DNA from 3 places in the Microbacterium caowuchunii genome. Region 1 is predicted to be linked to each of the others. Evidence: predicted binding sites of a transcription regulator. Region 1 holds the regulator's gene; each other region holds the start of a gene.
What was found. The regulator HrcA, encoded in region 1, represses chaperone genes, less so after heat shock. The targets are predictions, from matches to a motif close to TTNGCACTCGNNNNNNNCGAGTGCNAA.
Positions count from the first base shown of each region.

Region 1 (2,266 bases):
TGCCGCAGGGTGCGCTGGTCACGACGTTGCCGATGAGGCTGCGGACGGTGCGCTGGATGTGGCCGGTGCCGTGGCAGATGTCGCAGGTCACCGGGGACGTGCCGGGCTGGCAGCATCCGCCCTCGCACGTCGCGCAGAGCACGGCCGTGTCCACCTCGAGGTCGCGGTGGACGCCGAAGACGACGTCGCCGAGCTCGAGGTCGACGCGCACCAGCGCATCCTGACCACGCTCGGCGCGAGAGCGGGGACGCGAGCGTCCCCCGCCTCCGCCGGCACCGCCGCCGCCGAAGAACGTCTCGAAGATGTCGCCGAACCCGCCGAAGCCCGCGCCGCCGCCGCCGAAGCCGCCGGTGTCCCCCATGTCGTAACGACGGCGCTGCTCCGGGTCGCTCAGCACGTCGTAGGCATGGGTCACGAGCTTGAACTTCTCGGCCGCGTCCTCACCCGGATTCACATCCGGGTGCAGCTGCCGTGCCAGCTTGCGATAGGCACGCTTGATCTCGTCCGGCGTCGCTTCCCGCGACACGCCGAGTACTTCGTAGTGGTCCGCCACTTTCGCCTTCCCGTCCGCGCCGCGCGCGGGATCATGTGCGAGCGCTCAGCGCGCCCGTTCGTCTTCGTCGAGCAACCGGCTCAGGTAGTGCGCCACGGCGCGTACCGCGGCCAGGTTGCTGGAGTAGTCCATCCGTGTGGGGCCGAGCACGCCGACCCGGGCCTGCCCGACGGTCGCCTCGTAGTCGCTCGCGACCACCGACGCCTCCGCGAGCCCGAAAGGTGCGTTCTCCCGGCCGATGGATGCGGCGAGCCCGTGCTCGTCCGCCACCATCTCCGTCATGAGTCGCAGCAGCGTGACCTGCTCCTCGATCGCCTCGAGAAGCGGGTAGATGCTGCCGCGGAAGTCCGACACGGTGCGGGCGAGGTTCGCCGCACCCGCCATCACGAGCCGGTCCTGGCGGAACTCGTCGAGCTCCTCGCCGACGACCCGGAGGAGTTCGCGGTACGCGCCGTCGGCTCCCGCGGGGGTGACCGCCTTCGCCAGTGCCTGCTCGACGCGGAGGGTTCCCTGCCGGACGGACTGCCCGGTCACCAGCACGGACACCCGAGCCCGCAACTGGGCGACATCCGCCTCGTCGACCTCATCCGGCACGGTGGCCAGACGCTGCGAGACGCGACCGGTGTCGGTCACGACGATCACGATGATGCGGGTGCCACCGAGGTGGACGAGCTCGACGTGCGTGACGTTCGCGCGTTCGAAGGACGGGTACTGCACGAGGGCGACCTGGCCGGTGAGCTGGGTCAGCGCGCGCACCGTGCGGGCGAGGAGGTCGTCGAGGTCGGCGGGGCCGTCGAGGAAGGCGGTGATCGCGTTGCGCTGCGCGGTGGTGAGGGGACGGAGCTCGGCGAGGTGATTGACGAAGACGCGGTAGCCCTTGTCGGTGGGAACGCGGCCGGAGGAGGTGTGCGGCGCCGCGATGAGTTCCTCGTCCTCGAGGAGCGCCATGTCGTTGCGGATCGTCGCGGCCGAGACGCCGAACGAATGCCGCTCGACGATCGCCTTGCTGCCCACGGGTTCGCGCGTCTCGACGTAGTCCTGCACGATCGCACGCAGGACATCGAGTCCACGTTCGCTGACCATGCTCATCCCTCCTGGCACTCGAGTTCCCAGAGTGCCAATTCTAGCCCGTCCAACCTCATGCGAGCCGTGAGCGCCGCACCATCCCGCGGTCGACTCGCCACGTTCTGCGGGTGACGGCGCCGCCGGATCCGCAAAACGTGGCGAGTCGACGGGCCTGCGGGACGGAGAAGGGGGCTAGTCGGTCAGGGCACGGACCACGGCGTCGGCCAGCAGACGACCGCGGCGGGTGAGGACGACGCGGCCCCGCACGGCGTCGGCGCCCTCGACGAGACCGTCGGCGATGAGGCCGGCCACCTGCGGGCGCCGTGAGGCCGGCACCAGGTCGACCGGCAGGCCCTCCCGGATGCGGGACTGCAGCAGCACCCGCTCCAGGGTCGTGGCATCGGCATCCGGGATCTCGCGGGCCGCGGCGGGCGAGATCCCCTGTGCGAGGCGCTGCGCGTACGCGGCGGGGTGCTTCACGTTCCACCACCGCACGCCGGAGACGTGGCTGTGCGCGCCGGGACCGAAGCCCCACCAGTCGGTGCCCCGCCAGTAGGCGAGGTTGTGGCGGGAGCGGTGCGACTCCCCCCGCGCCCAGTTCGAGACCTCGTACCAGTCGAACCCCGCCGCGCCCGCCAGATCGTCCAC
Region 1 covers NZ_CP044231.1:1,801,516-1,803,781, forward strand. The annotation lists gene dnaJ (molecular chaperone DnaJ) at 1-553, opposite strand, end outside; gene hrcA (heat-inducible transcriptional repressor HrcA) at 599-1,636, opposite strand; gene hemW (radical SAM family heme chaperone HemW) at 1,811-2,266, opposite strand, start outside.

Region 2 (2,266 bases), 750 kb from region 1:
ATGTCGCCGTGAGACCGGTCGACTGGAGCACCCGGGCGAGGACCGCGTCGTCGACGTCCCCCCCGGCGGCGTCATCTGCGGCGAGCGGTGTGCCGACGATCCGCAGCCGGTCGGAGCCGCGCTCCTTGCGCAGCACGACGGCCTCGAATCCGCCGCCGCCGAGATCGTAGACGGCGAGGGCGCGACCCGGCCGGAGCGGGGTGGCGGTCTCGTACTCGGCTGCGGCGGCTTCGGCGCCGGTGGTCAGCGCCACCCCGGTCAGGCCCGCCCGTTCCAGGGCGGCGCGGACGAGGTCGGTGCGGTAGTCGCCCCAGGTCGCGGGGACCGTGACCGCGATGGCGGACGGATCGGCGGACTCACGGTCCTTCACGGACTCGACGACCCAGCCGACGATCGCGGCGAAGACGTCGGCCGGCATCAATCGGCGGTCGCCCACGACGAAGGGTGCATCGTCGCCGATGCGGATGCTCACGGCCCGCAGCGCCCGGTCGGGCTGGACGAGCGCGCGCCGGTCCGCCGCATCCCCGAACTGCAGCCCGGATTCGCCGACGAAGACGGTCGCCGGCGCCGCGTCCCGGGCGCGCCCCAGAGCGACGCTCGTGGTGCTGATTTCCCCGGTCGTCGCCTTGCGTGCGACGGCAGCACTCACTCGAGACGTCCCGACATCGACGGCGAGAACGTACTCACCCATATTTGCCCCCTCAGGAGTGGTACAGGGCCTGTATACCACCGCATGGCCATTTGGGGGACACGTCCGCCGCAGATTAGGGGGCCGGACGATCGGGTCCTCCGTCGGACGGGCTCGGCCGCGCCGGGACGTTAGGGGGAGGAGGGGAGATTACGGGGTGGACCCGCATTGGCACTCGCGTTGCACGAGTGCCAGTACGCCTCTACACTGGCGTTAGCACTCTCGGTGTGAGGGTGCTAATGAGTCTTCCGTTTCACGAAGCGAGAAAGAAGAGGTAGACCGTGTCGGTTTCCATCAAGCCGCTCGAGGACCGCATCGTCATCCAGCAGGTCGAGGCCGAGCAGACCACCGCTAGTGGCCTGGTCATCCCCGACACCGCCAAGGAGAAGCCCCAGGAGGGCGAGGTCGTGGCTGTCGGCCCCGGCCGCATCGACGACAACGGCAACCGCGTTCCGCTCGACGTCGCCGTCGGCGACCGCGTCATCTACAGCAAGTACGGCGGGACCGAGGTCAAGTTCGGCGCCGACGAGTACCTCGTGCTCTCGGCCCGCGACGTCCTCGCCGTCGTCGTTCGCTGACGAACTCGTCGAAGGGCCCGTCCACTCCGGTGGACGGGCCCTTCGTGGTTCCTGCGACCCGCGCGTGCGCCGGCCGGACCTAGGCTGGGCCGGTGACACCGACTCCTCCCGCCGAGCAGCGCACCGCCGGCGGCCTCTACGCCTTCGGCGCGTACGCACTCTGGGGCTTCCTCCCGCTGTACTTCGTCCTGCTGGCGCCGATCGGTCCGTTCGAGATCGTCGCCTGGCGGATCCTGCTTTCGCTCGTCTTCTGCGCGATCCTCATCGCCGTGACGCGCTCGTGGCGCCGGCTGGTCGCCATCCTGCGTCAGCCCCGTCTGGTCGGGCTGACCGTCCTCGCCGGGCTGCTGATCTACGTGAACTGGCAGGTGTACCTCGTCGGCGCCCTCACCGGGCACGTCATCGAGACGAGCCTCGGGTACTTCATCAACCCGATCGTGACCGTCCTGCTCGGTGTGCTGCTGCTGCGCGAGCGACTGCGCATCGCCCAGTGGGTCGCGATCTCCCTGGCGGCGGCCGCGGTCGTGGTCATCGTCGTCGGGTACGGCGCGTTCCCCTGGATCGCGCTCAGCCTCGCGTTCTCGTTCGCCTTCTACGGGCTGGTCAAGAAGAAGATCGGGCCGTCCGTCGACGCCGTGAGCGGACTGACCCTGGAGTCGCTCTGGTTGGCCCCCGTCGCCATCGTGCAGCTCGCCGTCGTGGCAGCGCTCGGCGGCCTGGCGTTCACCTCGGTGGGGGGCGGCAAGCTGCTCCTGCTCGCCTGCGCCGGCGTCGCCACCGCGGTTCCGCTGCTGATGTTCGCGTCGGCGGCCCGCCGGGCCTCGCTCACGACGCTCGGGATCATGCAGTTCGTCGCGCCGGTGCTCCAGTTCATCATCGGCGTCTGGCTGCTCGGCGAGCAGATGACGCTCGGCCGCTGGATCGGTTTCGCCATCGTCTGGGTCGCTCTGGTCATCCTGACCGTGGACTCCGTCGTCGCCGCCCGAGCCGCCCGGCGGAC
Region 2 covers NZ_CP044231.1:2,552,331-2,554,596, reverse strand. The annotation lists gene F6J84_RS12170 (Hsp70 family protein) at 1-691, opposite strand, end outside; gene groES (co-chaperone GroES) at 970-1,266, shown strand; gene rarD (EamA family transporter RarD) at 1,359-2,266, shown strand, end outside.
Region 2: the regulator HrcA is predicted to act here: its motif matches at 857-883, upstream of groES (co-chaperone GroES).

Region 3 (2,266 bases), 920 kb from region 1:
CGCCCGCCCGCTACTACCAACTGCTCAACCGCCTGATCGACACCGAGGCGGCGCTCGCGCACGACCCGATGCTCGTCGGGCGGCTCCGCCGCATCCGCGAGGACCGTCGCCGCGCCCGCGCGTCGCGGATGGCCGGTTGACCGGGCTCACGGCATCGGTTCGGTAGCATCGGGGGGTGCCGCGCCAGAGCTTCCCCCGTGATCGCTTCGACGATCTCCCGGAGGGATCGGGACGGGTGGGGGCCCATCGGGCCGAGAACCCGCGCATGCGACCGGGCGTCATCGCGCTCTGGGCGCTGGTCGCGACGATCCTGCTCGTGATCATCGGCATCTTCGGGAGCCTTGTGGCATCCGGCCGTGTGACGCTCTTCCCGACCCCGGAACCCACCGTCGAACCGATCCCGGAGGTGGCCGCCGTCGTCGACACGTCCTTCTCCGTCGTCGTGCTCAACGCGACCGGCGAGCAGGGCCTGGCCACGACCCTGAAGGATGAGATCGTCGCCGCCGGATGGAGCGCCGACTCGGTGCTTGCCAGTCAGGCGAGCGTCACCGACTTCCCGGAGACCACCGTCTACTACGCGTTCCCCGCCGACGAGGCCGCCGCGCTGGGGTTGGCGGAGGTCATCGGCGGAGCCAGGGTCGAGCAGAGCGATCGGTACCAGCCGCTCGACGACCCGGGCACCGATGAACTCGACGAGAGCCAGTCCGCCCAGCTGACCGTCGTCATCGGTCTCGACCGCACCGCCGCCGGGGCTCCGGAGCCCGAATCCGCCGAGTGACGCGCTCCTCGCGCCGCCTCCGGGCGGTGCGTGTTTCCGCGGCGTAAACAGTTGACGGCGCCCGTGTCAACAGTGCCGACTTCGCTGCCCGGATGCGGGGCCCGCTACATACGATGAAGGCGTTTCCACCCGCTTCAGGAGATTCACATGGCTCAGGGCACCGTCAAATGGTTCAACGCCGAGAAGGGCTTCGGCTTCATCACGTCCGGTGATGGGCAGGACGTCTTCGTCCATTACTCGAACATCGATATGACCGGCTTCCGCGTCCTCGAAGAAGGACAGGCGGTCGAGTTCACCGTCGGAAGCGGGCAGAAGGGCCCGCAGGCCGAGGAGGTCCGCGTCCTCGCCTGAGGATCCGCCTCCTCGCCTGAGGATGTCTCCGCATCCGTCCGACCCCGCCGGCTCCCGAGCCGTCGGGGTCGTCGTGCGTGCGGGTCACGCCGCGTGACGCGTCGGTCCGGAGTGGCTTGCACTCGATGGGGTCGAGTGCCAGAATGAGTTAGCACTCGCGTTTGACGAGTGCTAATAGACGGTAAGCCCACGTCCGGGAGGGACGACACACACATGGCAAAAATCATCGCTTTCGATGAGGAGGCCCGTCGCGGCCTCGAGCGCGGCCTCAACATCCTGGCTGACGCGGTCAAGGTGACCCTCGGTCCCCGCGGTCGCAACGTCGTTCTGGAGAAGAAGTGGGGCGCCCCCACGATCACCAACGACGGTGTGTCGATCGCCAAGGAGATCGAGCTCGACGACCCGTACGAGAAGATCGGTGCGGAGCTCGTCAAGGAGGTCGCCAAGAAGACCGACGACGTCGCCGGTGACGGCACCACGACCGCCACGGTCCTGGCTCAGGCGCTCGTTCGCGAAGGACTGCGCAACGTCGCGGCCGGCGCCGACCCCATCTCGCTCAAGCGCGGCATCGAGAAGGCCGTTGAGGCCGTGACCGAGGCGCTGCTCGCTTCCGCGAAGGAGATCGAGTCCAAGGAGCAGATCGCCGCCACCGCGTCGATCTCTGCCGCAGACCCCGCGATCGGTGCACTCATCGCCGAGGCGATCGACAAGGTCGGCAAGGAGGGTGTGGTCACCGTCGAGGAGTCCAACACCTTCGGCACCGAGCTCGAGCTCACCGAGGGTATGCGTTTCGACAAGGGTTACCTGAACCCCTACTTCGTGACCGACCCGGAGCGTCAGGAAGCGGTCTTCGAAGACCCCTACATCCTGATCGCGAACCAGAAGATCTCGAACATCAAGGACCTGCTCCCGATCGTCGACAAGGTGATCCAGGACGGCAAGGAACTCCTGATCATCGCTGAGGACGTCGAGGGCGAGGCTCTGGCCACGCTCGTGCTCAACAAGATCCGCGGCATCTTCAAGTCGGCTGCCGTCAAGGCTCCCGGCTTCGGCGACCGCCGCAAGGCCCAGCTGCAGGACATCGCGATCCTCACGGGTGGCCAGGTCATCACCGAGGAGGTCGGTCTCAAGCTCGAG
Region 3 covers NZ_CP044231.1:878,257-880,522, forward strand. The annotation lists gene F6J84_RS04150 (DUF3263 domain-containing protein) at 1-140, shown strand, start outside; gene F6J84_RS04155 (LytR C-terminal domain-containing protein) at 176-778, shown strand; gene F6J84_RS04160 (cold-shock protein) at 926-1,129, shown strand; gene groL (chaperonin GroEL) at 1,343-2,266, shown strand, end outside.
Region 3: the regulator HrcA is predicted to act here: its motif matches at 1,278-1,304, upstream of groL (chaperonin GroEL).